DNA from 3 places in the Paenibacillus sp. Soil724D2 genome. Region 2 is predicted to be linked to each of the others. Evidence: riboswitches for the same ligand, from Rfam matches in the RefSeq annotation. Region 2 holds a riboswitch; each other region holds the start of a gene.
What was found. A riboswitch is a leader RNA that binds a small molecule or an ion and turns the genes downstream of it on or off. The one in region 2 is predicted to bind cobalamin.
Positions count from the first base shown of each region.

Region 1: it holds a riboswitch for cobalamin, as region 2 does, so the genes downstream of both, ASG85_RS24825 (ABC transporter substrate-binding protein) here and ASG85_RS12940 (energy-coupling factor ABC transporter permease) in region 2, are expected to answer to the same signal.
Region 3: it holds a riboswitch for cobalamin, as region 2 does, so the genes downstream of both, cobJ (precorrin-3B C(17)-methyltransferase) here and ASG85_RS12940 (energy-coupling factor ABC transporter permease) in region 2, are expected to answer to the same signal.

Region 1 is NZ_LMRY01000034.1:139,377-149,966, forward strand. Features, by position in the region: gene ASG85_RS24820 (FecCD family ABC transporter permease) at 1-1,026, opposite strand, end outside; gene ASG85_RS24825 (ABC transporter substrate-binding protein) at 1,028-2,041, opposite strand; cobalamin riboswitch at 2,193-2,346, opposite strand; gene ASG85_RS24830 (hypothetical protein) at 2,379-2,906, opposite strand; gene ASG85_RS24835 (aspartyl-phosphate phosphatase Spo0E family protein) at 2,968-3,234, opposite strand; gene ASG85_RS24840 (aminotransferase class I/II-fold pyridoxal phosphate-dependent enzyme) at 3,303-4,508, opposite strand; gene ASG85_RS24845 (Lrp/AsnC family transcriptional regulator) at 4,524-5,015, opposite strand; gene ASG85_RS24850 (GNAT family N-acetyltransferase) at 5,197-5,493, opposite strand; gene cysK (cysteine synthase A) at 5,662-6,573, opposite strand; gene ASG85_RS24860 (MFS transporter) at 6,657-7,970, opposite strand; gene ASG85_RS24865 (hypothetical protein) at 8,089-8,589, opposite strand; gene ASG85_RS24870 (DUF350 domain-containing protein) at 8,728-9,147, opposite strand; gene ASG85_RS24875 (PspA/IM30 family protein) at 9,227-9,907, opposite strand; gene ASG85_RS24880 (endonuclease MutS2) at 10,050-10,590, opposite strand, start outside.
Region 2 is NZ_LMRY01000011.1:93,872-104,461, forward strand. Features, by position in the region: gene ASG85_RS12925 (energy-coupling factor ABC transporter ATP-binding protein) at 206-1,042, opposite strand; gene cbiQ (cobalt ECF transporter T component CbiQ) at 1,039-1,848, opposite strand; gene ASG85_RS12935 (energy-coupling factor ABC transporter substrate-binding protein) at 1,845-2,129, opposite strand; gene ASG85_RS12940 (energy-coupling factor ABC transporter permease) at 2,126-2,905, opposite strand; cobalamin riboswitch at 3,052-3,245, opposite strand; tRNA gene ASG85_RS12945 (tRNA-Arg) at 3,369-3,442, opposite strand; gene ASG85_RS12950 (hypothetical protein) at 3,597-4,514, shown strand; gene tig (trigger factor) at 4,625-5,926, shown strand; gene clpP (ATP-dependent Clp endopeptidase proteolytic subunit ClpP) at 6,126-6,716, shown strand; gene clpX (ATP-dependent protease ATP-binding subunit ClpX) at 6,729-7,997, shown strand; gene ispG (flavodoxin-dependent (E)-4-hydroxy-3-methylbut-2-enyl-diphosphate synthase) at 8,094-9,191, shown strand; gene ASG85_RS12975 (divergent polysaccharide deacetylase family protein) at 9,960-10,590, shown strand, end outside.
Region 3 is NZ_LMRY01000058.1:104,941-115,530, forward strand. Features, by position in the region: gene recN (DNA repair protein RecN) at 1-625, shown strand, start outside; gene spoIVB (SpoIVB peptidase) at 744-2,084, shown strand; gene spo0A (sporulation transcription factor Spo0A) at 2,317-3,111, shown strand; gene ASG85_RS32980 (helix-turn-helix domain-containing protein) at 3,151-3,381, shown strand; gene ASG85_RS38430 (YjcZ family sporulation protein) at 3,521-3,616, opposite strand; gene ASG85_RS32985 (MBL fold metallo-hydrolase) at 3,871-4,950, shown strand; gene ASG85_RS32990 (SRPBCC family protein) at 4,959-5,435, shown strand; gene ASG85_RS32995 (hypothetical protein) at 5,514-5,939, shown strand; gene ASG85_RS33000 (guanylate kinase) at 6,006-6,584, opposite strand; gene ASG85_RS33005 (hypothetical protein) at 6,748-6,978, shown strand; cobalamin riboswitch at 7,021-7,222, shown strand; gene cobJ (precorrin-3B C(17)-methyltransferase) at 7,363-9,057, shown strand; gene ASG85_RS33015 (sirohydrochlorin chelatase) at 9,076-10,062, shown strand; gene cobK (precorrin-6A reductase) at 10,059-10,590, shown strand, end outside.

The sequences.
Region 1 (10,590 bases), on a different contig from region 2:
CGTTTTCTTATCCTTGTGGAGCAAATAAGCAAAAAATGGCGCACCCAGAAATGCCGTGATGACTCCAAGCGGAATTTCGGTTGGACTCAGCAGGGTACGGGCAAGTGTATCTGCCCAGAGGACATAAATGCCGCCACCAATTGCGGACAATGGAATAATCAACCGATAATCCGGACCTACTATTAGTCGGACTAAATGCGGCACGATGAGCCCGACAAAGCCGATTACACCTGCAACGGATACCGCAGCGGCAGTAAGGAATGTCGCCACAATAAGTACAATTAGCTTCGTACGCTCTACATTAACACCGAGATGTGACGCCTGACGTTCACCCAGAGCTAGTAAATTTAACGACCTTGCATAGCTAAGCAGCACGACAAAACCGATAATTAAATAGGGTGCAATGATATATGTATATGACCAGCCTCGCATGGCCAAGCTGCCCATTAGCCAGAAAATAATTTCATTAATGACTTGATTGGAAATAGACACCATGAAGGATACGATTGCCCCTAGAAAAGCCTGCATGACCACGCCAGATAAAATAAGCGTCTCCATCTTCAGCTTCCCTTCGATCTGAGCAAGCTTAAGAACCAGAAATAAAGAAATAAGTCCCGTTACGAAGGCAACAATAGGGATCGACCATTGCCCAAACCACGCCACTTGCAGTCCAAAATAGATTAAAAACGCAGCTCCTACAGAAGCCCCCGAGGATACACCGAGTGCATAAGGATCCGCAAGCGGATTGCGCAGCACACCTTGAAAGGCTGCTCCTGCGATTGAGAGGGATGCCCCTACTAGAATCCCTAGTAAAACACGGGGAAATCGTACTTTATTGATGATTTGTTCCGACGATTGCGGCCAGTTGGCATGGATGTGATCTCCCAGCCAAGGGATATGCTTGGCGAGAATACTGGCGATTTGCAGTACAGGTAGATTAGCGGTACCCAGCGACAAGCTCGCCACAATAGAAAGAAGAAGGAGTATAACCCCTACTCCTCCCCATAGCATTAATTTTCTTTTCATTTTATTTCACCAGTTCAGGATAAATGCCTTTCGCCATTTCAAGCAATCCATCGGTCAGTCTTGGACCCGGACGGCTTAGCATGTTTTGGTCGAGGCCAACTACCTGCTTATTCTTCACGGCATCAATAGCATCCCAACCGCTTCGTGTGCGGATAATTTCATCTAGTGATTTCTTGCTCTTACTATCGACTACTCCATTGGCGAACAGAATCACACCAGGGTTTTGTTGAATGATTTTCTCTTCACTGATTTCATACCAGCCACTTTTGTCTCCCGCAACGTTAACACCGCCAGAAATCTTGATCAATTCATCCATAAACTCGCCACTGCCCACCGTCCATCCCGGGGCAAATTCAATGTATACCTTTTTCTTGTTCTCTTGTTTCACGTCTTTCACCGCATTAACAACCTTTTGACGGTCCGCTTTCATTTTATCGACAATTTTTTCCGCTTGTTCCTGATGATCGGTAATCAATCCGAAGGTTTGTATGTCAGCAATGGCATCATCTACCGTTTTGGGCTCCACTTTAAACACGTTGATATTTAAAGCACGCAGCTTTTCTACCGTATCAGGTTTCATCGAAACCCCCGTGAATACAACATTCGCGTTAGCTGCGATCACCGCTTCTTGGTTAGGTTTCGTTATGCTGCCTAATTTCGGTTTTGTTTTAGCCGCTTCTGGATAATCATCATAATCAGATACACCAACAATATTAGCCTCTAGCCCAATTGCAAAAAGAGCTTCAGTTTCCGCTGGGGACACGGATGCAATACGCTCAGGCGCTTTATCAAATATAAACTCCTTGCCCGTAGCATCCTTTATTTTCAATGGATAGACCGTCTTTTTGGCTGCTGTTGTTGGTGTCGTCGTTGCAGCAGGAGCTTTCGTCCCCTCTCCGCCAAGCTTAGACGGATTAGAGATCTCCGTTTCCTTTTTACCGCAAGCTGCGAGACTGATTGCTGTTACTAAAGCTACTGTAAGAATAAATGCTTTTTTTACTGAATTCCTTTTCATCTTGTAAACCCTCTCTCTAAACAATTTATGTCGATTGACCCTAACAAAAAAGCCCCTTTGTTCTCGAAGGAACAAAGGGGACGATAAATCGCGGTGATCAGCAACCCTGCGATTGCTTCCTGATTTAACGCGATCCTTTTCCTCGAAGGATGTCGTAAACGGCACCATGGGCAGGTATCCTGACTCTCCTGGCAACCTATGCCTGGATTACAGTGGCGGGACCGCGCCGGACTTCAACCGGCTTCCCTTTTAAGTGGCAACCTCTTCATAACGAGCTTACCAGCACCTATGGCTGCATATTTTACTATCAATCTATTTGTCGATTATAGACTTCTTGTTACTTTTGTGCAATTACTTTGAGCACTTGCTTCGACTCATTCAGCTTCGGAGCATTTTGAGGAATGAAAGCCACCAAGCCTTTCCCTTCAAAACCTTGCTCTTTCATCCATTTGTTTCCTGCAAGCGGAATACCATATAGATGCTTTTCAGCTGGCTTGCCCTCTTCAGCTATTTGAATAACGCCATCTGGATAATCTTCCGGTTTGATCGTATCATCCAAAGAAACAAAACCTGCTTGATTACTTAAAGATTTGAATTGATCTTCAGCAAGAATGAAGATGCCGTTGCCTCCTGCAGCCAGTTCCACAATCATTTTTTCCAACGAGAATATAGGCGATGTATTGACTTTGACTGTAGGAACCTCGCCCACCTTCGATTTCAAAGCACTCTCCAGCTTGTCCCCCGCTTCACTTGGAAAACCATTAGAACCCATAATAAATATAGATACATCCGGCTTCGGCCCGCCGCAACCCGTAAGCATTACCATAAGCCCCACCATCATAACCAACAGCCATTTCACTTTCATGTTGTGAGCGTACCTCCGTTTGTTATCTGAATCTATCGATAGTCGCGAGAAAAGTCGGTTTTCACCGACTTTTTTTCCCATTATGCATATATTCATTTATTTTTTGGTCTAGGATTGTGCTCAATTCAACAACGGAATCAGATGTCATTTCTTTCCCATCAAAAACCATCTGTTCTAACTTGCGTCGCAGAGAATGAATCTCTTCTTCTAATAAGGTAAGGGAGTTTTGCTTCTTCGCACGCTTGGTTAACCAACTTTGTCCGAAATCCTGTTCTCGAATTTGAAAATGTTTTTGATAGGTTGATAGTTGATATTCCATAAAAGCCATGCTCATCCCTCCTTACTACAAGAATACCAGTTTTCATCAATAATGAACATATTTATTTACGTTATTCATTACAATTTTCTCATAAAATTCCCAATTCTCTCTAATGCTTCATTTAGTTGAGAAACACTATAGGCATAGGAACAACGTAAGAAGCCTTCTCCGCCTAAACCAAACACATCTCCAGGCACAGCAGCAACCTTTGACTCAAATAATAGCCGCTGCGCAAACTCTTCTGACGTTAATCCTGTAGCAACAATACTTGGAAAAGCATAGAAAGCGCCTTGCGGCTCATGGCATTCGAGACCAATATCTCGGAACCCTTTAACGATCAAACGTCTGCGTTGATTATAGGACTCGATCATCCGATCTTTCTCTTCCATGCCATTCGTCAACGCCTCGTGAGCAGCAACTTGACCCATAACTGGTGCGCACATCACCGTATATTGATGAATTTTGGTCATCGCCGAAATCAGCTCCTGGTGACCGCAGGCATATCCCATACGCCAGCCTGTCATGGCAAAAGCTTTGGAGAACCCGCTAACCAAAATTGTCCGGTCTTTCATGCCAGGAATAGCCGCGAAGCTCACGTGCTTCTGACCATAAGTCAGCTCGGCATATATTTCATCGGAAATGACAATAAGATCGTTCTCTTCAATGACTTTGGCAATCGGAAGCCAATCCTCATAGGTCATAATTCCGCCTGTTGGATTACTAGGATAGCAGAGAATTAATATTTTGGAGCGTGGCGTAATCGCGTCGCGAAGTGCTTTCTCAGTCAGCTTGAACTGGTCCTTTGCGAAGGTCTCGATCCCAACAGCTACGCCGCCGCTTATGCTCGTAATTGGGGAATACGAAATATAACAAGGCTCAGGTATAAGAATCTCGTCGCCCGGCGTTATCAAAGCTCGGAGAGCTAAGTCAATCGCTTCACTGCCGCCAACCGTAACAAGGACTTCATTCGATGGCTCATATTTCACTTTAAAGGACGTATGAAGATAATCGGCAATCGCTTCACGAAGCTCAGGTATACCTGAGTTTGGCGTGTATTTCGTTCTACCGCGTTCCAAGGAATGCACAGCTGCTTCGCGGACATGCCAAGGCGTCGAGAAATCCGGTTCCCCTACACCAAGCGAAATAATATCTTCCTTGCTGTTACTCACCAAATCAAAAAACTTCCGAATACCTGAAGGCTTCATTTCACGTACGGCAGGAGCGAGGTAGTCCTGCATCGATTTTACCTTATTCTGCTGTATCGTTATCTCATCCTTGATCATGGCGTTCCCTCTTCTTTACGGCGAAACGAGCATTCGGTGATCATTTTCCTGATCTTCGAATATAATGCCGTCTTGTTTGTATTTTTTTAATATAAAATTCGTCTTTGTTGAAAGTACACGATCAATCGGCGAAAGCTTGTTGGACACGAAAGAAGCGACTTGTTTGAGGGAACTGCCCTCTATTTCTACAAGTAAATCATAAGCGCCAGACATAAGATAAACCGATTTGACTTCTGGATATAAATAGATCCGTTCCGCGATAGCATCAAACCCGTGCCCGCGTTCCGGCGTAATTTGCACTTCAATTAGGGCGGTAACCTTTTCGTCATCCACTTTACTCCAGTTCACTACTGTCGCATATTTGACGATGACCTTATCCGCTTCCATCTCGCTTATCGCTCGCGCCACTTCGGCCTCCGCCGTTCCTAGCATAGTGGCGATCAAGTCCGCACTCCTGCGGGCATCTTCCTTCAGTAGTTCGAGAATTTTAAGCTTCAAAGCATCCATGGTTAAACCTACCTTTCTGAAATCTGATTCGTTCATCCTTTAATCTTACAATGAATTGCTGTCCTAATTCAATTACTGAGCTTGTTTTAGAGCGGAATATTTTTGTATAACCGAAATTTCCACCCACCTAATAGGAAAAAGGCCACCCGGATCTCCGAATAGCCTCATCTTACCTGTATCATCAGGATTGGCCGTGAACCAAACTAAACTTCGATTCGGCTTGCAGCAATTTGTTCATCATGGTTTCAATTTCACGATGCTCATACGCAGGACGCACATGGACATGACATTCTTCCGTCATACAACCGATTCCGACAAGTTTATTCTCATCATAAACCGAAATAACATGCTCCGATTGGAAATCGTTCCAATTCACAATTGCTTGAGCTCCAAATGTTATGCATTCTTCTGTATATGTCTGTATAAATTCCTGGAATTGACCTTCTTCAGGAAGCGCATTAATATAGGCTAATTTCACTGTATTTCCACCTTTCATCCCAAACCATCTTATACTCATAATTATACTCAATTATGTATTTTTATTCAACATTCTTTCATTAATTTTTAATAAGAAATAATGAAGAACGGCCCATCCGAATCATTTGGATCCGGTGGGCCGCTCATATTGGTTAACTTTTTCATGAATTTAATCAAAAATGTCCATACTCAAATATCTTTCGCCCGTATCCGGAGCAATGCAGAGCACTCTCTTGCCCGCTCCTAGCTTACGGGCTATCTGCATACCTGTCCACACCGAGGCTCCGGCAGAGGGTCCTACTAGAATGCCTTCCTTGCTGGCCAGATCTTTCATGGTTCGGATTGCATCATCGTCAGTCACCTGCACGATCTGATCGTATATGCTGGTATTCAGAATAGCGGGTACGAACCCTGGACTTGTTCCAACAAGTTTATGCGGACCAGGGTTTCCCCCAGAAAGAACCGGTGAACCCTTCGGCTCTACCACGTAGATCTGGATATCCGGCAGCTTTTCCCGAAGCACCTCGCCTGTTCCAGTAATCGTTCCGCCCGTGCCTGATGTTGCTACGAATGCATCCAGACGCCCTTCCATTTGCTCCAGAATTTCGGGAGCCGTTGTCGTCCGATGAATGCTTGGATTCGCCGGATTCTCGAACTGTTGTGGGATATAACTGCCAGGTATCTGATCGCGCAGCTCCTTCGCTTTCTCAATCGCTCCCGGCATCCGCAGCGCGGCGGGAGTAAGTACAACCTCTGCGCCATAAGCCTTGAGCAGATTAGTGCGTTCTTTGGTCATGTTGTCCGGCATGATCAGAATGGCCTTGTAGCCTCTGGCTGCCGCATTCATGGCAAGTCCAATGCCAGTATTACCGCTCGTCGGCTCGATAATCGTAGCGCCAGAACGAAGCAGCCCATCTTTCTCCGCCTGCTCGATTAAATTGAACGCAGCTCGGTCTTTTACACTGCCGCTTGGATTGAAATATTCAAGCTTCACGTAGAGCTCCGCATCATTCGGACCTACCAACCGGTTAATCCGCACGGCCGGTGTATCACCTATCAGGTCTGTGATACTATTCACCATTTTTTTATGTGTCAAGGGTTACCCCCACCTCTTCCCAATAAAACAATCTATACCCACATTTTTATAGAGAAGCGTGAAAGATGTCAAGTTCTAATTACAGTTAACTGCTTCTTCATGAAGTACCAGCTGAACAGCGATGAACTGCCAATGATTAGCAACAGTACGTTTATTACAAGCGGGGCCGTGCTCCACGAAATGACACAAATGAATAGGAGCACACCGCACACACGCCCCACATTAAGTGAAAGCTCACGAAGAACAACATATTCCTCCCGCTGCTTAGCGCTCACTTCATTTGAACCAATTAGATCGAATACAGCCGACACCATAGGCACCGAGTACATCGGAAAAAAGAGCGAAGCTCCTATGCCGAAAATAAGTAAAGTGCCATACCCCATTTTCCAAAAAAAAGGAATAATAACGGCTACAATCATAGCAGCGCCAATCAACATACTGATCTTTCGAAAACGTGGCTTAATAAATCGTCCCGCCGCCCAGAAACTCACTAATGATACCGCAGAAGTAATTAGCACAAAACTCCCTAAGCTCGCTTCACTTGATGTGGATATGTAGACGAGAAGTCCGATCATGAAACCAAAGACACCCTCTCGAACTCCTTGAAATACCAAAGCTAAGCACACGCGCTTCCAAGGTGTCTCAGCTTGCCTTAGACAACGGAAGGGAAACAACCATTCGTAGGTACCTTGCACTTTCCGTTTTTTCAAAAAGAAACTGATAATCACGCCTAACAAATAGATACCTAACGAGATGGAAAAAATTAACCGATACCCAGCACCATCTCCCAGACTCACAATTAGTAAACCTGAGATCCATGGTGCGATTATTCCTGCGCCAGAACCCAATAGCCCTACCCAACCATTGAACCGATCTCGATTATCAGGGTCCGTCACTTCAAAATAAACAACATTAAAAGCAACCCAGAATAAGCCAGCTGAAATCCCCTGTACCATCCCTAACCAGACAAAATAGTGAAAACTGCTTGCTCCAAGCCACAATACCAGCATATAAAAGCCCGCCGAAAATGCTACCCCGAGCCGTAAGCAGTTCATTTTATTGTGTTCCTTCACCCATTTCCCTGCCAACCAAAAAGTAAGCGCCATTGTTAAATGCGTTGTTAATGTAAACCAACCGATTAAAGCGTAGTCATTTTTGGCCTTCCACAAATACACACCAACGAAAGTACCCGACAAAGCATTTGCACTGCCAAATAACGAGTGAACAATCAGTAAAAGAATCGCCTGTGCATCTAGCCGACCTTTCTTCTGCGAACCCTTAACTTCGACGGCTCCACTTCCACGGTCTTCAAAATAATTAGCTTTAGTGCCATCCTTTGCCCTGCCTTGTTGAACAAACGGCTTACTCTGATTCTTTTGCATACTCCTCCTCACCTTTCCCCACTGATCGAAATAGCTCTTGTTAAGCTTCCCCAATCGAGTGAAAATATGAGGCTAGGCATATAAAAAAACCGAATCCATAAAGGACTCGGTTCCACCGCTACTCCGATTTAATACGTTCAACCATGAGCAGTCGATCTGTATCAGATAAGATTTTCTCCACCTTAAAGCAAGACGGACATACAAAGACATTCGAAGTAAAGGGACCTGTTAGGAAAGCACTTCCTAACGTTTTGGGAATAACAGGAGTGAAAGAGGAACCGCTTGTGACCTCAGTACCTGCAAACAACAACAGTTCATGACAGCTTGAGCACTCTGGCGCCTCTTCTTGTTCGTCAGTAATATGTTGAACTTTTTCTCCGTATTTATCGAGAGGTTCATCCGAATCATCCCAAGCTAATGACAAATCTTCATCCGAATCGGCATATTCTTGTTCATCAAAGCGGAGCGGTTGACCTGTTTGTTTCACCTTTAAATCGATGCTCCTATAATCATTCAGTTCATTAAAACAGTGTGGACATTCGTCCTCAGGTCCAATTTCCGGATCCCAAACGATCTCTGTTTGGCACCATGGACATACTATTTCTTCATTGCTGCTCATTGCGTAATCCTCCAACCTAATGCATTCATGCATATTTCAATAAATAATAAACCCCTGCTGCCATAAATACAAATGCAATGGCAAACAAAGTGCCCCACAGGTATTTCATTGTTCATGCCTCCAAGATTATGTATGATTCTAAGTTACACAAGCTCCGACCACATAGGAAAGGGAGACAGATAGCGTCAAAGACAAGAAACCTACAGCGCGGTTATCTTTTTTGATTTCTTCATCAATTTTGAAATAAGGCGTCAAGAATTCAAAAATGAAGTAGGCAGCCAACAAAAGCAAGAATCCGTACCCTGCCCAGATGAGGGAATGAATCATCGTGTCATTGTTTAGGATAGCGAATCGGAACAGATTACAAATCCCAAAAATCTTCCCACCTGTAGCCATTGCTACAGATAAGTTGCCTTTTTTGATCTCAGCCCAGTCATCATATTTGGTGACCATTTCAAAAATCGTTAGAAATACAACAAGCGCGATTACAGCAACTGCAAAAAAGGCAAGCGTCGATAAATACGGGTTACTTAGCAATACATCCACCTCTTCGTTCATATCGTCTCCTGCCTTCCTTCGCGAAAGATAGAAGAGACTGAGTTTGACTCAGTCTCTCGCAGGTACTATTAGTATAGCATTAGGATTGTTTTTTTTCAGCAAGCTTTGCTCTCATAGCTGCTAATTCGTCATCAATTCCGCTGCTGCTTCCGCCCAGTTTGTCAAGCTCATCATCTAAGCTGCGGTTTTTAGCACGGATTTCACCGCTTGCTTGCGCTTCAGCTTCCATTTGAAGCACCTTCTCGCTCATACGGTCAAAACCTTTAGCTGCATTGTCCGTACCAAAACCAGACATCGCTTGATTGATTTGCTTTTGAGCTTTTGCTGTTTCAGCACGAGCAATCAACAAATCCTTCTTGTTTTTCATTTTGTTGAACTCGTCTTTCATTTCCGTCAATTGGCTGCGAAGTTGATCAGCATTCGTTTTCGCAAGATCATATTGGCGTTTCAATTCATCGTAACGGCCTTGGTGCTCTTTCTTGTCTTCCAGTGCGCGGCGAGCCAGGTCTTCATTGCCTGATTCAAGAGCTTTCATAGCTTGCTCAGTACGCTTAGTGACCATCTCTTCGGATTCTTCAAACTGAAGCTTGAATTTCTTCTCAATTGCGATCTGCTTAGCTACTGCAGCCTCAGCCTCCATGATATCTTCTTCCATGTCACGCAGAAACTGATTTAACATCTTAATAGGATCTTCTGCTTTGTCCAGCAAGTCATTTACCGAAGCCATTGTCATATCGCGAAGTCTTTTAAAAATTCCCATTTTTGAATTCCTCCTAAGGTTTAAAAACATGTATTTTAAAATTTGGGTATTACGAATGCTTATTTTTTAATCAACGGTGCTTACACATATTACATACGCAGTCCCAAAGAATGAGTTTCAAAAAGATGAAAAAAATTAAAAGTTATTTCAATTCGACGATTGTAACTCCTGCTCCGCCTTCGTTGTAATTCCCCATTCGGTAACTCTTCACATGCTTATGACGGCGCAAGTATTCCTGCATGCCAGTGCGCAGCACACCTGTTCCTTTACCATGAATTAAGTAGACTTGACCCAGGTTGCCCAAGAAAGATTCATCCAGGAATCGATCAGCCTCTATCAGGGCGTCCTCCATGTTGAGACCGCGCATATCCAGTTCCATCCGGATGTTGTCATCTCGTGTTCTTTTGACGGTTGTAGCTACCTGATGAGCTGGCTTTTTCTGAGCCGTACTGCTGATCTTCTCGAGATTTGACAACTCGACCTTCATTTTCATAATTCCCAACTGCACCGTTGCTTCTGTGGCGCTAACAATCTCTACGACGTGACCCTTCTGACCCAGGGTCACGACACGTACTTCGTCACCGGCCTCGATTCTTTCTGGCCGCTTCTTCGCCGCGCGAACCTGCTTCTCGCGCAGTTCCGGCGCCGCCTGATCGAGGCGTCGCTTCGCTTCTACCAACCGG
Region 2 (10,590 bases):
TTATTCGTTCGGGTGCTCCAGGATAAGCGCGTTTTCCTCGCTTATTCAGTGCGGAGGCGCAGGACGGCCTACTGAGAAGTCGATTTTCGACTTCTCAGACTCTATCGGCTCGGCGAGCTGCATGCATGTATACAAAAAGAAGCTATCCCTCTAATCACAGTTGGGACAGCCTCTTCTTAACTCTATTTATATTCGTTAATGATAGTTATAAATAGACCTTTTGTAATAATGTCTTAAAATCACTCACATTCTTAGGTGCCGAGATTCCCTGACGACTAGCTTCGGGCAATGCTTCCCACAGATCTAGCAGCATGGGCCTATCAAGACCAAGACCAATAATAGCCTTGCTATCTTTGAATATATCATCTGGCGTGCCTTCCATGACGCACTGTCCTTGATCCATCACGAGAATCCAATCAGCCCATGAGTAGGCAAGGTTCATGTCATGGGTAGCCATGACTAACGTGATGCCGCGATTATGTATACGGTCAAGTTCCTCGACAAGCTGTTGTTCCGATATGCGATCCAGATAGGCCGTTGGTTCATCCAGAAGTAGCAGCTTAGGTTCAAGCACAAGCACACCGGCTAAGGCTACACGTTTCTTTTGGCCGAGGCTCAAGTGGTGAATAGGTGTGTTTGCTAAGTGCTCGAGCCCCATCGTTCTTAATATAGCTTCTGCTCGGCGGTTAATCTCAGGCTCAGGAATGGCAGCATTCCGCAGACCGTAGGTGACATCCTCATAAGGAGTATTCAGAATGAGCTGCTGTTCCGGATCTTGAAAGACAAGTCCAACGTCTTGACGTAATTGCTTGAGTTCTTTGCGGGTATAAGTTAAAGCTTCGTTCTTCCATACAACTTGGCCTGATGAAGGTGAATGAATGCCAATAGCTTGAAGAAATAATGTTGATTTGCCAGAACCGTTATGACCGCAAATAGCTGTTTTTTTTCCCTCGGGGATGCGGAGCTTTAATTTGTTTAAAGCCATGTTCTGAGAAGCGGGATAGCTAAAACTAACTTCTAAGGTTTCTAGAATCGTGCTCATCGGATACTCCTCCAATTCCAACGCAGCCAAATTTCGAGCAGCAGTAAGAGCGTGAGTCCTACATAACTTTCCAATTTATATCGAAAAGGTACAGGGTTAGCTCGGTAGGGGGCCATGTGAATGTCATCCGTAAAACCTCGGGAGACAAGGCCATTTGACAATGATTTATACCGCTGCATCGTTTTAATAAACATTTGAACAATAATAATGGCTGTATCCTTTAGTCTATTTTGGAAACCAGTCTGACCGCCTCTAGATTGCTGAGCCACATACATGTTATTGGCAATTTCAAATAGGATGAACAGAAACCGATACATAATAAGCATAATTTCCAGAACTAGCTTGGGAACACGAACTTTTTGTAAAACTTGCAGCATTTCGGAAAAAGGAGTGCTGAACATAATAAAGGACACGCAACTTAGACTTGCTATGATACGAACGAATAATTTGCCAATTAGCAAAAGAGCTGTTGAAGAAACGGACAACTTCCAGTCCATGAATGTAAAGGCCGCCACCTCATGGATATCAGGCAAGGCTTCTTGCAAAGGACGGACCTCTACCACTATTGCGGGTACACTACCTACAAAAAATAGGCATGCAGCACCGATGATAGTTACATAATATTTGATTGGAATACGAGCATAGACTACCGTCCATACGGCCATCCAAATCGCTATAATTACCTGGACCGCTGGATGCGTTAGATAAGAAAACAACAGCATGGTAACTGCAAAACCGCACTTCCACATCGGTGATAGGGGGCGTAAGGCATTTTTATAGGAGAGCGAGTCGATTAATTTCATCATTGGTTTTTGGACTTAGACGTTTTCCCTTTGAAATAGCCAAAGGCATACCCGATGAAGCCAGCCCCGATGGCAGCTTGTAAGGCGAACAGCATACTTTCCGTCTCAGCTGGGAGCTCAAATAATGAAGAGAACCATGGCGTATAGGAAGGCTCAATACTTTGGATTAATTGTTCAGCGGCATCATCAGATCCACCAAATTCGCCTTTTGCGAAAATAAGGGGTAAGACTGCCAATAATACAACGGCAATTAACATCAAGGTATTCACAGTACGAGTTTTCATAGCTCAGAAGCTCCTTTCATTTTATGTTGTAGAATGGATAGCTCTTTTGGGCTGTAAGATTGTAACCAATTCCATATTAATACGGTTAAAATACCTTCACTAATAGCAAGAGGAATTTGTGTAATGGCAAAAATACCGCCGAATTTCAAAAAGGATGCTATAAATCCACCTTGTTCAGCTGGGAATGCAAGAGCTAATTGGACAGAAGTAACAATGTATGTGGATAAGTCGGCAAGAGCAGCTGCCAAAAATATCGACCATTTTTGTTTGCCTGTTGTTTTCATCATGGACTTATATATGAAGTAACCAACTACTGGACCGGAGAGGGCCATGGAGAAAGCATTTGCCCCGAGTGTCGTAAGTCCTCCATGAGCAAGTAAAACCGCTTGAAATAACAAAACAATCGATCCTAGGACGCTCATAGGGAGCGGTCCGAACATTACGGCTCCTAAACCTGTACCTGTTGGGTGAGAACTGCTTCCGGTTACAGAAGGGATCTTCAATGCCGACAGTACGAAGGTGAATGCGCCAGCAAGGCCAAGCATAATTTTGAGCTCTGGATGTTCTTTCGTAATTTTGATAAGTGCTCGGACACCTAGAAAGAAGAACGGAAGGAAGGCTGCCCACCAAAATATAGCCCAACCTACAGGGAGAAATCCTTCCATAATGTGCATGCCGTAAACGGTTTGCGGTTCATTAATGAATAGATAGAGGGCTAACCCTATAACCACTAGTAAGAAGCTAGTGACCTTGTTCTTTTGTGCCTTAGTTTGCATGTTTTTTAATTCCTCCTAATTAAAGTTTGTGTAACGAACAAAAAAGACCAATCCTGATGGATTGGCCGTGGGTACGTACGAATAAACGACAAATATAAGCTAGATGTCGAAAGACTTGACGTACACCGCTCCTTTCCGCGAAGGTTTCTGGGTGCATAAATGAAGGTAGGTCTCCTGGCTCTCGGATCATCGTATTCTTTCAGCCTTCCCTGAATTTTCATCAAGTGACATGATAGAAAGAAACTCCCCGAATACAGTGGCGGGACCGCTCGGGATTTGCACCCGATTCCCTGTTACCCCTTGCTTGCTACGCAAAGGCACCTCATTTATTCGAAAAAATATGTAATTGAAAAGAGTATAACACAATATGAAAGATTCGTAGCATAGTGAAATTTTATTTTTTAGCAAATGTAGATAAACAAAAAAAGATCGCGATTTCTCGCGATCCTTTGCCGTGCATGAACGTCCCAGGAGGGATTCGAACCCCCGACCGCACGCTTAGAAGGCGTGTGCTCTATCCAGCTGAGCTACTGAGACATAAACCTCTTCTTACCTTGCGGATTTGATCCGTTTAGCGAAGCAAGAGTTATATTATCATATAGTTTAAAGTGAAGTCAACCCTATTTTATATATTTATTTTGCAATCACTTGGACAATCAAGTAAACTGTCACCAGCGAGAAGATTTCTGAGGTGATCATCATAACGGACCCATCCATCAATAACTTAATTCTTTTTCCGAAAACAGAGCAATTTTACGAAGAGGAGCTTACTCGGTTCCTAAAAACAGAGCAGTATAGTGATGCGCTCCAATTGCTTACCTTTCTACTGCAATTTCCGACAGTAGACCAACACAAAACTGAACAATGGGAAGCTTTGAGGAATTGGCTGTATACCATGTATCCAGAAACCATGTTCCCTATGACGTCTCCATTGGAAGATGATCCAGAAGAAGAAACGGATCTATTACGGCAGTACATACAAGATAAGACAGCCGATGATGGCGCCTTTGCGCTTAAACTTCTGAATATGCTAAGAGAAGGTACGTTGGAGCAGCAAGTCAATGCCCTTGAACAATTAGCGTTCATTGATCAATCTGACGTGAGCGACCGTGTAAAGGAGTGGCTATGTGAGAAGCCGCGGCACCCTCACATTCAGTTTAAAGCTTTGCAGGCGCTTAAACAGATGGGTGAGCGAGGATTTATTGAGTTTCCTAAGAATGGGGAAAAGATCCTTGTCGAGATCGAAGAGACACCGCTGTGCCCGGAGGATTTTCCATCACGCATTCGTGATATGATTCGCAGAGTCGGGGACATTAGTGAAATAAGCCAACCTGATTTTGTCTATTTTGCCAAGCAGACCTGGCAGGAATTTCTAGCCTATGCGTATGGGACATCGATCTATACCGATCTGCAGAAAGCGGAAGAAGGTGCTGTTGATGTGTGGGCATCTGCACTTCATGCGATTCTTCAAGAGAAATTGTTTGGCTCGGTGAATCGTGAAGAATTACTAGATAATTACGGGATTGTTGATTCCATGAAGCTTCAGTGGAAACGAGCTAACCTTGTGCTGCAAGCGTTTGTGAAGCAGTTTAATCCGGACCCATCATAAGGCAAGAAAGGCTGCCTTGAAATGAAAATCTTATATGGTATAATAGAATGGTTGTAAAGAGCGTAACGTGAAAATATGTCATCGTACATTTTTGGAGGGGAAAGCATAAAATGAAAGCAAGTTGGGAAAAAATAGAGAAGAACGTAGGCGTTCTTGAAGTGGAAGTTGGCGCAGAGCGCGTAGCAGATGCTTTGGATAAAGCATTTAAAAAGGTATCCGCGAAAGTGAATGTTCCAGGATTCCGTAAAGGGAAAGTACCTCGTTCTATCTTTGAAGCTAAATTTGGTGTAGAAAGCTTGTATCAAGATGCTTTAGATATCATTTTGCCAGAAGTTTATGTGGAAGCGATTGAAGAAGTTAAAATCGAGCCTGTTGATCGTCCTGAAGTAGACGTTGAGCAATTCGGCAAAGGACAAGTACTGAAGTTCAAAGCTAAAGTAACTGTTAAGCCTGAAGTAACTCTTGGCGAATACAAAGGTATCGAAGTTGAAGCGGTAAGCGCAGAAGTTACGGATGAAGAATTGACTGAAGAGCTTACACGTTTGCAACAACGTCATGCTGAATTGGTTGTTCTTGAAGAAGGACAAGCAGCAAATGGTGACGTCGTTGTCCTCGATTTCGAAGGATTTGTTGATGGAGAAGCGTTCGAAGGCGGTAAAGCGGAGAAATACTCCCTTGAGCTTGGTTCCAACTCTTTCATTCCAGGTTTCGAAGAGCAACTCGTAGGTCTTGGTAAAGGCGAAGAGAAAGAAGTTAACGTTAGCTTCCCTGAAAACTACCATTCCGAAGATTTGAAAGGCAAAGCAGCTGTGTTTAAAGTGAAAATTCACGACATTAAACGCAAAAACTTGCCAGAGCTTGATGATGAGTTTGCTAAAGATGTGAGCGAGTACGATACACTTGTAGAGTACAAAGAAGAACTGAAAAAACGTCTTCAAGAGCGCAAAGAAAAAGATTCAGAGGCTGCTCTGGAAACAGCTGTTGTTGAAAAAGCTGCAGCTAATGCTGAAGTTGAAATTCCAGCTTCTATGGTAGAAGCAGAGCTAGACGTTATGGTGAAGGAATTCGAAAGACGTCTTCGCTCCCAAGGCATGACGCTTGAGATCTACTTCCAGTTCTCCGGTCAAAACGAGAGCGTGCTGAAAGAACAAATGAGAGAAGATGCTGACAAGCGTGTTCGTAACAACCTTGTTCTTGAAGCCATCGCAGCTGCAGAAAAAATCACAGTTTCCGATGAAGAAGTTGACACGGAACTTGAGAAATATGCACAATCCTACCAAAAAACAACGGCAGAACTTCGTGAACTGTTTGCTTCTAACGGCAGCTTAGAAGGTCTGAGCAACGATCTTGTGATGAGAAAAACGGTTGACTTCTTGCTTGAAAATAGCAAGCATGTTTCCGCAGCAGTATAAATAAGGTTAGTAAAGGCACGTACGTAAGCAACGTGCCTTTCTTTTACCCTATTTTAGCCTCCAAACTGCCCAAGACTATAAGAAATACCCTCATACATAGCAGTTCTCTGAAAAAATGACTTTGCTGTTCAAACGTGTTAAACTGTATCTGAATCTCAATTGAGAGAACTTGGCTATTGCCGCAAAAGGAGTTGGTACAATGAGTCTTATTCCTATGGTTGTTGAACAAGAGGCTCGTGGGGAACGTTCTTACGATATCTACTCGCGTTTATTAAAGGACCGCATTATCTTCATTGGGAGCGCTATTGATGACGATGTGGCTAATTTGGTCATTGCCCAGCTGCTCTTTTTATCAGCACAGGATCCCGATAAGGATATCCACTTATATATCAATTCACCAGGTGGATCTGTAACAGCTGGAATGGGTATCTTCGATACCATGCAGTTTATTAAACCAGATGTATCTACGATTTGTGTAGGTATGGCTGCAAGTATGGGCTCTCTGTTATTAACAGCAGGTGCCAAAGGTAAGCGATACGCGCTGCCGAATGCAGAAGTAATGATACACCAACCGCTCGGCGGTGTAAGAGGTCAAGCAACCGATATCAAAATCCACGCGGATTGGATTATCAAAACGAAACAAAAACTCAACCAGATCTATGTGGACCGTACGGGACAGCCGCTTGAAAAGATCGAAAGAGACACCGACCGGGATAACTTTATGAGCGCTGATGAAGCGAAGGCATACGGGTTAATCGACGAGGTTATCACTCGAAACGACTTGAAATAAAGGAGTGATCCCATGTTTAAATTTAACGATGAAAAAGGCCAACTCAAATGTTCCTTTTGTGGAAAATCCCAAGACCAAGTTCGCAAACTTGTTGCAGGTCCGGGAGTTTACATTTGTGATGAATGTATAGAGCTTTGCACGGAGATTGTGGAAGAAGAATTAGGGCATGAAGAAGAGCTTGATCTGAAAGATGTTCCGAAACCAAAAGAAATTCGCAATATTTTGGATCAGTACGTGATCGGGCAGGATCAAGCGAAAAAATCGCTGGCTGTAGCGGTTTATAACCACTATAAGCGTATTAATTCGCAAAACAAATTGGAAGATGTTGAGCTTCAAAAAAGTAACATCGTGCTTCTAGGACCTACAGGAAGTGGTAAAACGTTGCTAGCGCAAACACTTGCCAAAATTCTGAATGTTCCTTTTGCAATCGCGGACGCCACTTCATTAACAGAAGCTGGTTATGTGGGCGAAGACGTTGAGAATATTTTGCTCAAACTGATTCAAGCTGCAGATTATGATGTAGAAAAAGCCGAACGCGGCATTATCTATATTGATGAGATCGATAAAGTGGCACGTAAATCCGAGAACCCATCCATTACAAGAGACGTTTCCGGAGAAGGTGTTCAACAAGCTTTGCTCAAAATTCTTGAAGGTACGGTTGCCTCTGTTCCTCCACAAGGTGGACGTAAGCATCCGCATCAAGAATTCATTCAAATTGATACAACCAACATTCTGTTTATTTGCGGCGGAGCTTTTGATGGCCTTGAGCAAATTATCAAACGCAGAATCGGTAAAAAAGTAATTGGCTTTAGCACAGATGGAGCTAAAGTTGATTTGAAACCAGGCGAGTACTTATCCATGGTGCTTCCGGAAGATCTCTTGCGATTCGGTTTAATCCCGGAATTCGTTGGTCGTTTACCGGTCATCTCTACACTAGAGCCGCTGGATGAACCAGCTCTTGTGCGTATTCTTTCGGAGCCTAAGAATGCACTCGTGAAACAATACCAGAAGATGCTCGAGATGGATAACGTCTCACTCGAATTTGATGCAGAGGCGCTTGATGCCATTGCTAAAGAAGCAATCAAACGTAATACTGGCGCGCGCGGTCTGAGAGCCATCATTGAAAGCATAATGCTTGATGTGATGTTCGAAGTCCCTTCGAGAACAGACGTTACAACATGTGTGGTATCTAAGGAAACGGTTCAAAACAAGATCACTCCTGTTTTGACGACCAAAGATGGCGCGCAGGCGACTGGTAAGAAGAAAGAAGAAAGCGCGTAACCCATAATTTCACAAATTACACACAGCCTCCAATCCGATCCCCTGTTAATGGGATTGGAGCGGAGGATGTTTGGTGTCATGGGGAGAGAAACCATAATGTTCCATAGAAAAGATACGCGGGCCGTTCGTGTAGGCGATTTGACGATCGGTGGCAGTAATGAAGTCATCATGCAAAGTATGTGTACAACGAAGACAGCGGATGTGAAGGCGACAGTAGCAGAAATCCTTCGTTTGGAAGAAGCAGGCTGCCAAATCGTTCGTGTCACCGTGAACAACAAGGAAGCTGCAGAGGCCATCAAAGAAATCAAGAAGCAAATTCATATTCCACTTGTGGCAGATATTCATTTTGACCATCGCTTAGCGCTTGCTGCTATTGAGAATGGCATCGATAAAGTGCGTATCAATCCAGGTAATATCGGCCGCCGCGAGAAGGTAGAAGCGGTTGTTAAAGCTTGTAAGGAACGTGGCATTCCAATTCGTATTGGGGTCAATGCCGGCTCACTTGAGAATCATCTTCTCGAAAAGTATGGATACCCAACGCCTGAGGCTATGGTAGAAAGTGCCTTATTCCACATTAACATTCTGGAAGAGCTTGATTTCCATGATATTATCGTTTCACTCAAAGCTTCCGATGTTCCTATGGCGATTGCAGCTTATTCTCAAGCGGCTAAAGCATTCAACTACCCACTTCACCTTGGGATTACTGAGGCTGGAACGCTCTTTACAGGTGCTGTAAAGAGTGCGGCAGGTATCGGAACGCTGCTCAATATGGGACTCGGTAACACACTCCGTATTTCACTTAGCGCGGATCCTGTTGAAGAGATTAAAGTAGCTCGTGAGCTGCTCAAAACGTTCGGATTGATTACTAACGCTGCAACTCTTGTTTCCTGTCCTACCTGTGGCCGCTTGGATATCGATTTGTTCTCGATCGCTAACGAGGTTGAGGATTATATTGCAAAGATCAAAGTGCCAATTAAGGTATCTGTACTTGGCTGTGCAGTAAATGGTCCAGGAGAAGCGCGTGAAGCTGATATTGGGATTGCAGGAGCTCGTGGCGAGGGAATGCTGTTCCGTTATGGAGAAATGATTCGCAAGGTTCCTGAAGCTGAACTGCTCGATGAATTAAAGAAAGAAATTGATATCATCGTAGATTCTTATGAAAAAACTGGTGTTATCCCAGGACGTAAGCACTAATAGCATATATTTAAAAAAGATAGCCGTTAAATGTGCCTAGGATGAGGTGCTTTTAACGGCTTTCTTTGTGTCTCGGAGACAATGAGCTCGTGATTGTAAGGAATTGTTACAGATCCCCAGTTATGGACGGATAAGCAGGTATATAACCATAAATCCTTTTTTAAAGGGAACTACAGTGCTCTATTTTGGGAAAATGCACTAGAAATTTGAATTAGCGGAACATGGATGCTTTATTTCTAAAAAAAGAGAGGTTTTCTAAGGAAAACAACGAAATAGCGAACTGTAGTTCCTCATACTCATGTATTTGAACGTTTTTGGCTCAAATAACGAATCGTAGTTCCCTTTGAGAACTTTTTTATCGGCATTGTTCTCTCTCACTTATTCCCTCGTTTCGCAACCACCTGCATCAGCTCTCCCATCCGACCCGGAACCTGCCCTTGTACTCCTACCCGTCCCACACTCTAATTCCACGCCTGTAGCCGCGCCCGGGACCCGCCCTTGCACTCCCACCCGTCCCACACTCTAAATCCACGCCCACAGCCGCCCTTGCACTCCCGCCCGCCCCACACTCTAAATCCCCGCCCACAGCCGCACCCGCCCTTGCAATCCCACTCCCACCAGCACTTACTTCTGAACCAGCTCCCCTAATGCCATTTAATTCCTTGTACGCATATTTGTAGCGCAAGAGAAGCATAATGAGTAAAACTGGAAAGCTTGTTCATTTGAAGTAAGTTTTTCTAACGATTACATGCAAACAAGGAGAATGATATGAATTTGCTAAGCAAGTATAGGACTGCTCGTCACATTACCCTTACAGTAATCGTAGGGATCTTTTTGCTTCTTTTACCTTGGCATACGGGTGCTTCAGATGTGGGAATGCCTTCACAGCAAGCAGCCGAGATCAAGTCGAAGAAGGTGGCCATTGTCATTGATGACTTTGGCAATAATATGGACGGCACTAAAGAGATGTTGGATCTACCTATCCCTTTCACTGTCGCTGTCATGCCTTTCCTGCCCTCCTCCAAACAAGATGCTCAATTAGCACACGATAGGGGGCATGAAGTCATTCTACACCTACCTATGGAGCCTGTGCGGGGCAAGAAGAGCTGGTTGGGTCCAGGAGCCATTACTACGGACTTATCGAATGATGAGATTCACAAACGGATCGTAGCGGCAATCGAAGATATTCCCTATGTAATAGGAATTAATAATCATATGGGATCCAAGGCTACTGCGGATGAGAGAGTAATGAAAATTCTCGTTGAACTCTGCAAAGAGAAAAATCTCATTTTATTAGATAGCCGTACTTCTCCAAAAAGCCTAATCGGCAAGCTAGCGGGGCAAAATGGAGTTCCATTTTCAGAGAATCAACTCTTCTTCGATGATCTTTACACGTACA
Region 3 (10,590 bases), on a different contig from region 2:
CAATTTGCGCAAAGGGATAGCAGAACAGCTAGCAAATCAAATTGAGCATGAACTTCGCGATCTGCAGATGGAACGCACACAGTTCCGAGTAAAAGTAGAGCAAACACTTGATGAACGCGGCATTCTTGTTGAAGGAAACAAAGTGCGTTACTCACGGCAAGGAATTGATCAAATTGAGTTTCTCATGGCACCCAATCCTGGAGAGCCTTTACGCGGTCTTAGTAAAATTGCTTCTGGCGGAGAGCTTTCTCGTATTATGCTCGCGATGAAAACTATATTTGCACGCATTGATCAAATTCCTGTCCTTGTTTTCGACGAAGTTGATACAGGTGTGAGTGGCCGCGCGGCGCAAGCTATTGCAGAAAAAATGTCCGTTTTGTCAACAAACTGCCAAGTTTTCTCGATTACGCACTTACCTCAAGTGGCAAGCTTCGCTGATGTACATTTCTATATCCGGAAAGAAGTGGATCAAGAACGTACGTTTACACGTGTTCAAGATATGCCTGATTCTGGACGAATTGAGGAATTAGCGAGAATGCTTGGCGGAGTCGAAGTGACGGAAACCACCCTGCATCATGCTGGGGAAATGCTTACCATGGCAAGAAATAAGAAAGCAAGGGCATGAAAGTATAGATAGTCAGCATTTTCAGTTATAAAACGGGGAGAGTGGGGTTAACTTAAAGGTACGCATTTGACGACACCCATCGTCAGGGCTCAAGGAAGTGTGAAGGAGCGTGAAGATATTGCAATCCAGCAAAAGAAAAAGATTGTTCGGACTCCTGCTCGTCTTCTTCGTTTGTATGGTAAGTTTGTCTCCGCCTTTTCAAAGCTTTGCCTCCTTCCCTCAGGAACTTCGCTTATTCAGCGGTCAGGGGAAGCAGCTCCAACTAACAATGCCGGTCAACGCCCAAGTCACGGTAAAAGATACGGATATTGTAAAGGTTAACGGCAATGCCAAGCACTCATTTCAAGTTAATTTGAAAGAACCCATCTCTTTGCAATCCGATCACTCTGGGCAAACAGAAATGAAGCTCAAGCTGTTCGGTGCAATCCCCATCAAGACAGTTAAAGTCAATGTAGTGCCGGATTTGAAAGTCATCCCAGGTGGTCAAACGATCGGTGTGAAAATTAAGTCTGCCGGTATTTTGGTCGTAGGTCATCATTTAGTAACTGTTGCCCAAGACCAAAAAGTTTCACCTGGTGAAGAAGCAAAAATTCAAGTAGGTGATTTAATTACTAAAATCAATGGCAAAGATTCCAAGGATGTTAGTAAGGTTGCTGATCTTGTAGCCAAATCCGGAGAAAGCAAAACACCGTTGGAGCTAAAAATCCTTCGTAACAATGAAGAGATTATTGTGAAGCTGCAGCCTGTCTATGACGTCGTAGATAAGTCGTATCGCTTGGGCCTGTACATTCGAGATTCAGCTGCGGGTGTTGGTACTCTAACCTTCTACGCACCAGATCAAGGCGTGTACGGGGCACTGGGACATGTTATCACGGATATGGATACCCAAACGCCAATCATCGTTGGTGACGGCGATATTGTGTACTCAAATGTAACCTCTATTTCTAAAAGTCACAATGGAGATCCCGGTGAGAAACATGCTACCTTGTACAAAGATAGTAAAGTTATTGGTAATATCGAAAGGAACACGGCATTCGGTATTTTTGGAAAAATGTATGCTGCTCCTGACCACAGCTTGGATAAAGAAGCCATACCTGTTGCTTTTGCTGAAGAAGTGAAAGAAGGGCCTGCTCAAATTTATACGGTCGTGGAAGGACAGAAGGTTGAGAAATTTGACATTCAAGTTGTCCATGTATCCAAACAAGAAATTCCAGGAACAAAAGGTATGGTGATTAAAATCACTGATCCACGGTTGTTAGATAAAACAGGCGGTATTGTTCAAGGGATGAGCGGCAGCCCAATTATCCAGAATGGCAAGTTAATTGGAGCCGTCACACACGTATTCGTGAATGATCCTACAAGTGGCTACGGTTGTTTCATAGAATGGATGCTTCAGGACTCGGGTATAATCCTTAGACCTTCATCAGGAGCTTCGTACAAAGAATCAAAGGCGAGCTAAAAGCCTTTGATTCTTTATTTTATTTTAACCTCATTCTACAAGGAAAACGCGGCTTTATGTGAATTTGTCGAAAAATGTTGGAAATAGAAGATAAATATATTATTATATAAGAAAGTGAAATAAAAGAAAAGAAAAATAATATTCGACAGAAGGAATTTAAGTTGGGGTGTCGAATACCTTTACTTAAGAGAGAATTACCAACTTGTATGAGTAGCTAAAGGAGGATTTTAAGTTGCAAAAAATTCAGGTGTTACTGGCAGATGATAATCGTGAGTTTACCCATTTATTATCAGAGTTCATTGGTGAGCAAGAGGATATGGAAATTGTAGGAGTGGCGTACAACGGTAACGAAGTTCTTCGTTTTCTTGAACAACAACGTGAATTGCCGGATGTACTCATTTTAGATATTATTATGCCTCACTTGGATGGCCTGGGTGTACTTGAAAAAATGCGTGAGATGAATCTTCCCACACAACCGAAAATCATCATGCTAACCGCTTTTGGGCAAGAAAATATCACTCAAAAAGCTGTGCAACTTGGAGCCTCTTACTACATTCTTAAGCCTTTTGATATGGAAACGTTAACGAATCGTATTCGCCAGCTTGTTGGCAACAATCAAGCATCTGCAACAACTTCAACGTCGCGTGCAAATATTGTACATATGCCTAAAGGTAAAAACTTAGATGCTAATATCACTAGCATCATACATGAAATCGGCGTTCCTGCGCATATTAAAGGATATCAATATCTTCGCGAAGCGATTACTATGGTTTATAACAATATCGAAATCCTTGGCGCGATCACCAAAACTTTGTACCCAGCTATTGCTGAGAAGTACAAGACTACGCCTAGCCGCGTTGAACGGGCTATCCGACACGCGATTGAAGTCGCTTGGACGCGCGGCAACATTGACAGCATTAGCTTTATTTTTGGCTATACGATTAATATCTCGAAATCAAAGCCGACGAATAGTGAATTCATCGCGATGGTTGCCGATAAGCTTCGTATCGAGCATAAGGTTTCTTGAGAGGGTTAGAATCTTTGTAATGTTTCGGAGGGCATCAGAATGAAATATGAGCTCGGTCGCTGCCTACTTAGTGAGCGATTACTTGAGTCCAACATGACTATCGGTGAACTGGCTCGAACATTGTTCTACAAGCCAGAGCGGATTACCGACTTTGTTGAAAACAAAAGAATCATGCCGCTTAAGTCTGCTATATCTATCACTGACACCCTAGGGTGTGATGTGAATGATTTGTATGAATTGGTTACGATCGAGTCTAATATTTTGAATTGATGGCTGTAATCCTATATATCAAAAAGCGGGCGCTCTTATCCAGAGCGTTCTTTTTAGTTTATTTTAGACTTAAAATGAAGAAGGGAATGTTAAAAAGACTACCTATGAGTATAGGTAGCCCTTCTATATTGATTTCTAATTACCAAACAAATGCGCTAGTGATGATAACCAGCAAAATAAACAGTACCAAGATTGCTGCTGGAGAAGTATAACCTACGCCAGTTCCACAACTCATCCGAATCAACCTCCAACTGATATTGGTTTGTGTTTCAAGATAGCTTATGACTATTTTTGAGGAAAGTTTGGGCGAATCGAATGATTGTGCTATTGTCCCTACTCTTGAAAAAAATCCGATTGGAGGTTGTTAATCAATTCTTGGAACCTCACGATGCGGATTTACGTTAATACATCTAGTCGATTATTTTCATTAGAAATTAAAAGACTATTCCAATAAGTTTAAGCTTGGAGGCGGCATAGAAGTTGTTATTTATATTGACGAGTATCGTAGTGGGAATTGTGTGCGTTATTGTTCTATTTATGAATGTTTACCCTGTTTTTGGACGGAAACCATCGAAGGAGAAGACTCTGGCTTTCTCTCGATCCTCTCAATATTTGAATGGGAAATTCGAAAATCCAGTTCCTACCATGATGAATATGGGCTTCAAGAATACAGTGGGGATCTTGCTCGATTTTGCTAAAAGCAGTCCTAATCGACGTCCCAATACGCAATTAGTTATGGGAGCCCCCGATTTGACCAAGGATCTGGAAACAAAAGTGACCTGGTTTGGTCATTCGGCTTCCTTACTAACGATCGATGGGAAAGCCCTCTTATTAGATCCCATGTTCGGGAAAGCTCCTTCTCCGTTTCCATGGTTAGGGAAGGGAAGATATAGCGGTGGATTGCCTTTTGAAATTGAGCAGCTGCCTGTGATTGATGCCGTCATTTTGTCACATGACCATTATGATCATTTGGATTATGGAACGATCATGAAAATTAAGCATAAAGTGAACAAGTTTTTAGTCCCGCTTGGGGTTAGTGGTCATCTGATCAGATGGGGTGTCCAGCCAGAGAAGATCGAAGAGTATGATTGGTGGGATGAGTTAACGTTTGAAGGTTTAACGTTAGCCTGTACGCCAGCTATACACTTTTCGGGGAGAAGCATGACGGATCGCGGTGCTACCCTATGGTGCTCGTGGGTGATCAAAGGAAAGCAGTCCAGCATTTTCTTCAGCGGTGATAGTGGGTATTCCTCTCATTTCAAAGAAATTGGACTTAAATATGGTCCGTTCGATCTTACTTTGATGGAGTGCGGTCAATACGATGATCGCTGGTCTGATATTCATATGATGCCAGAAGAAACGGTTCAAGCCCATATGGATGTGAAAGGGAAGCTGATGATACCGATACATTGGGGGGCATTCACGCTGGCCTTGCATGATTGGACAGATCCGGTAGAACGTGCCACAAGGGCAGCGCATGTTAACAAAGTGTCAATTGTCACACCAAAAATAGGTCAAACTGTTACCGTGAACGCCGCGGATTACCCGATAGAAGCTTGGTGGGAGTAGAGGAATCAATGCCAACTATACGACAGGAGTTACTTATTCATGCACCTATCGAGGTTTGTTTTGATTTGGCAAGGAGTATAGATATCCATGCGAAATCGACCTCCCATACGAAGGAACGAGCAATAGCAGGCAGGACTCAGGGATTGATTGAGCATGGAGAAACAGTGACTTGGGAAGCTTATCATTTAGGTATTAAGCAGCAGTTGACTGCCCAGATTACTGAGATGGAGAAGCCGAATTATTTTGTAGATGAAATGGTAAAAGGGGCATTCAAGCGATTTCATCATACACATGAATTTGTTACTGTAGATCAAGGTACATTGATGGTAGACACGTTCGATTACACATCGCCTTTTGGAGGATTGGGGAAGATTGTTGATCACTTGTTTCTAGCAAAGTATATGACTCAATTTCTTAAAATGCGCAATAACTATGTGAAGAAAATTGCTGAAGAGATAGCCCAGTCTACAAGGTCTGTTAGGTAAGAACTGGATAGTAAGACTCCCACATGTTATTATGGATAAGGCTGGTAGGTCGAAGTGATCAGGAGAGAAGAAGAATCTATGGTTGAACAAAAAAGTGAACGAAAATTCCATTTTCTGGGTGTGCTGCTTGGTATAGCGGTCGATAACTTAGGGACTTTGATATCGACTACGTTAATTGGCGGTATATATTTTGCTAATCGCCCGGTGGATGAGCAAGATGTAAGTGTTATATATTCGAATGTAGGCCTATTACTCTTGCTTTTGGTAGTTGGTTTGTTCTGGTCGTTTCTTGGCGGATACATCGCCGCTAAGGTTGCGAAGCGTGCCGAATACTTCAATGCAGCCATTATTGGCGTCATCGGCGCTGCAATCGGATTTGATTCTATGTTAACGAATCATAGCATTCCATTATGGTATGAGTTGATTGGTTTTGTCGTCATCGTACCGGTTTCACTGTTAGGTGGATTTGTGGCCTTGAAGAGGAAAAAAGCCCCATTAAAATGAATGTAGGATCGTAAAAAAGAGACTCGGTGATGTCGATCACCGGGTCTCTTGGCGTTATTAGCACATTTAACTAGTTGTAGTTGGCATGTGAGCGAGCATGGTTGCCTTTACTTTGTCGATCGTTTCTTGTAAATTCATATTCTCAAAAACATGCTCACAATCTTTGCGGTAGGAGACTTCCTCTATGTAGTGGTTCATGTAGTGGTCTATGACGTCCGTTGGCGTGTTTCGAGCAAGCATGCGTTCCATGATCGTTTGTTTGTTGACATAGATGAACAAGCGGATTGCTCTTTCTCCAAATGTATACTTGAAACGGTTAGCTGCATAACGATTCACAATGACATAGATAAGTCCGTCTTTGCGAAGCGCTTCATCGATGTCCGCTTTCTTAATCCCATAGAAATTCCCATCAATTTCAGCAGTTTGAAAAAATTCACCTGCAATGTCACAATCGATGAAAACTTTGCGTGAGATGAAATTATAATCTTTCCCGTTGACTTCTTTGGGTCTAGGTGTTCGAGTTGTGTAGGAGACGACAGATGAGAAACCAAGTTCTTTGGCAATGTGATGGGCAATTGTTTTACGACCGGAACCGCTTGTGCCAGTAAATACAAACACCAATCCATTCGTTTCATGACTGCTCATATCAATTCCTCCTTCATATAATGAAAGCGATATCTTGATAGATTCATTATAGTACGAAAATTCTGAAAATTAAAGAAATACTTTCTCGTTTGATAGGAATCAAAGGGTTAAAATACGCTATAATAGATAGCATCACGTCGTTTAAATGGAAAGGAATCTAACAATGCCTAAATATGCGAATTTGAGTGCGGAAGCAACGGAATTTTTACGTCAAAAAACCGGAAGCAGTCACTTAGAGTGTTATACCTATATTGACCCGGAGCGTGGAGAGGATAGTTTTTTTATCGTTAAAACGATCAACAAGGTCATTCAAGTTTCTTTTGCCGAAATGACCTATGATCCAAGCAGTTACCAGAGTTTGATGGAAGGACTCTACCGGGCCATCTATGAATAAATACGTGACAACCCTATCGATAGATGGTAGGATGATCGTAATTGCATATCAATGGAATTAGGTGCCATATATCCTTTCGGATTTATGGTTAAAAGGGAAGACCGGTGAAATACCGGCACGGACCCGCCACTGTAAAAATCGCCGTTATTACGGTAACTCCTTGCAACATGCCACTGGGTAACAACCTGGGAAGGTGCAAGGGGATGATTAAGTCAGGAGACCTGCCTAATTCAACAACACAATAACCCTACGAGGAATTAGGGAGTGTTAGAGAGCGGTTACTTCTGGTTTTATTAACTGTAGTAATTTACCAAGCATTTCTAACATGACTTATGTTAGGGATGCTTTTTTTGTTTGTGTAATTATGGGAAAGGGTGATACAAATTGTCAGGAAAACTGCTCATTATCGGCTTTGGGCCGGGGAGTTTTGAACATATTACGAAGCGTGCACGGGAAGCGATTCAGGAAAGTGAAGTTATCATCGGATATAACACCTATGTGGATCTTATCGCAGGTCTGTTAACTGAACAGCAAGTAGTTCGAACAGGTATGACAGAAGAAGTGAGTCGTGCGCAAGAGGCTGTGCGGCAAGCCAAGCAGGGTAAGAAAGTTGCCGTTATTTCCAGTGGAGACGCCGGCGTGTATGGGATGGCCGGTCTTGTCTATGAGGTATTGATGGAACAAGGCTGGACCCGTGAGGATGGCGTCCAAGTGGAAGTGATTCCTGGCATTTCAGCTGTTCATTCGGCTGGATCTCTGCTAGGTGCTCCAATTATGCATGATTCATGCACTATAAGCTTAAGTGATCATCTTACGCCCTGGGAGCTGATCGCGAAGCGGGTCGAGGCAGCGGGGATGGCGGATTTCGTTATTGCCCTCTATAATCCGCGAAGCGGTAGACGGACTAGACAAATCGTTGAGACTCAGCGCATACTCCTAAAGCATCGTTCTCCTTTAACACCTGTTGGGATTGTCAAAAGTGCTTATCGAGATCGCGAGCATGTTGTTGTGACGACGCTTGCCGATATGCTGAATCACGATATTGGTATGTTAACAACCATTATTATTGGTAATTCTGCAACTAAACTGTATGAAGGTCTCATGATTACACCACGCGGTTATCAGCGGAAATACACATTAGGGGCTGAAACACAGCCGCTTAAACCACATCAAAGGTTGAAATCCGAGGCGGAGCCGTGGGCTTTGGAACAATTGGATGAGCAGGATTGGGATGAATCCATGGAGGACTTCGATGAAGATGATGAACTCATGGATGATGAGGTTACTGAAAGTAAAGAACCGTCCCTGCTGAAATCATCGCCGAATTTGTCACCTAGCAACTCCTTACAACTTGCAATGGAAGCCTTGCAGCTAGTATCCAAAGGGACTGAAGTGGTGCCTTTTGAATTTGACAATAAGCTGACTGCGACCCAATCGATCTTTGAGTTTGCCGTAAGCCCAGGTATTGCGAATAAAAAGTTAACAGCAGCCCAACTGTGTGCTTTAGGCGAGATTGTTGGAGATCGTGGAGATATTGAGTACTCACCGCATCATCAATTGATTGTTCGTGTGCAAACCAATAACCCTAAGCAGATTACCTCCGAACTAAGTGTGCTTGGATTATTGTTATCTCCGATTGGTGATGTTGCCCAAATTAAAGCATGCGACTTTTGTAATTTGGAAAAAGGTGAATCTATTCCTTATGCGGAAGCCATTCATAATCGAATTGGTAATCTAGAGGTGCCAAAAGAGCTGAAAATTGGGTTCAATGGATGTGGTATGGCTTGTTATGGGGCGGTTCAGCAAGATATCGGCATTGTTTACCGCAAAGAGAAATTTGATCTATTTCTTGGCGGAAAAACAGTAGGTCGAAATGCACATGCGGCTCAGCCTGTTGCAGAAGGAATTGATCCTGAGGAGCTTGTTGGATTAGTTGGCAGAATCGTGGAACGTTACCAAAAAGAAGGACACCCGAACGAACGGTTTCATAAATATTTCAAGCGTGTTAAAGAAATTGAAGGTTACCGCCATCAAGAAATGGTAGGTTTCGTCATCGAGAATGCCATTTGCGGCGATTAGAATTAGGAGGAATAAAAGATGAATGCTGTTTTATTTGTGGGTCATGGGAGTCGGGAAGAAGGCGGGAATGAGGAAGTTCGCCTCTTTGTTTCAGAAATTGCGAGTAAGATGCAAGAGCAAATTGTGGAGACATGTTTCTTGGAATTTGTTCAACCAACGATTATGCAAGGAATTGATCGCTGTGTAGAGCTAGGGGCTACTCATATTGTGGTCATTCCGATTATCTTATTTGCGGCTGGACATGCGAAAATTCATATTCCGTCTTCTATCGATGATGCGAAATTAAAATATCCTTTTGTGAAATTTACATACGGTAGACCTATTGGGGTACACGAACAAATTCTGGATATTTTATCCTCTAGGGTAGAAGATCTCGGAGTTCAATTGAAAGAGGACTTAGGTGAAACAGCTTTACTTATTGTTGGACGTGGAAGCAGTGATGCAGATGCGAATAGCGATCTGTTTAAAATCTCTCGTTTATTCTGGGAGAAGCTTCAGGTGAAATGGGTGGAAACAGCCTTTATCGGAGTTACAGCACCTCTGATGGATGCTGGGATTGAGCGATGTTTACTGCTCGGAGCGAAGAAGGTAATCATTTTGCCATATTTCCTGTTCACAGGCGTTTTGATTGGGCGCATGGAACAATTGGTTCAAGGGTATCGCGAAACATATCCAGATAAACAATTCCAGATGGCACCTTATTTTGGCTTCCATCCGCTGCTGCAAGAGATTCTGATTGGACGCGCGCAGGAGGCGCTTCAGGATGAAGTGAAGATGAACTGCGACATGTGCCAATATCGACTAGAGGCAATGAAGCATATTGATCATCATCACCATCATGATCATGACGATCATCACCATCACGATCACACTCACGACCACGATCATCATGACCATGAGCATAAACACGACCACGACCACGACCACGATCACGAGCATCACGAGAATCACGAGAATCACGAGCATGATCATGACCATGCTCATTCAAGAGGTGACAAACGATGATTCTCGTTCTTGCAGGTACGAGTGACGCTAGGGAGCTGGCGTTAGGAATTCGAGCAGCAGGATACGCTGTGCTCACAACAGTTGTGACCGAGAGCGCAGCAAAGAGCATGGAGGCGGAAGGGCTTCCGGTACTTACTGGTCGCCTAACCGCGGAAGACATGAACCAGCTAGTTCAAGATAAAGGTTTACGCGTGGTTGTTGATGCAACCCACCCTTTTGCGGAGGAAGCGTCGAAGAATGCAATGGCGGCGGCTAAGCTGGCGGCAGTACCTTATGTTCGTTTCGAACGTCAAAGCTTGTCCATCGAGCAAAGTGCACTTGTTACGACGGTTGATGATTATAAACAGGCTGCAGAGCTAGCGGCTGAGAAGCGTGGCAGCATTATGCTGACAACCGGCAGCAAAACATTGAAGATTTTTGCTGATCGCCTAATTGGGCTTCCCGATACGAGGCTCATTGCGCGGATGCTTCCACGCCAAGATAATATGGAGAAATGCGAAGAACTGGGTATTGAGCAGAAAAATATTG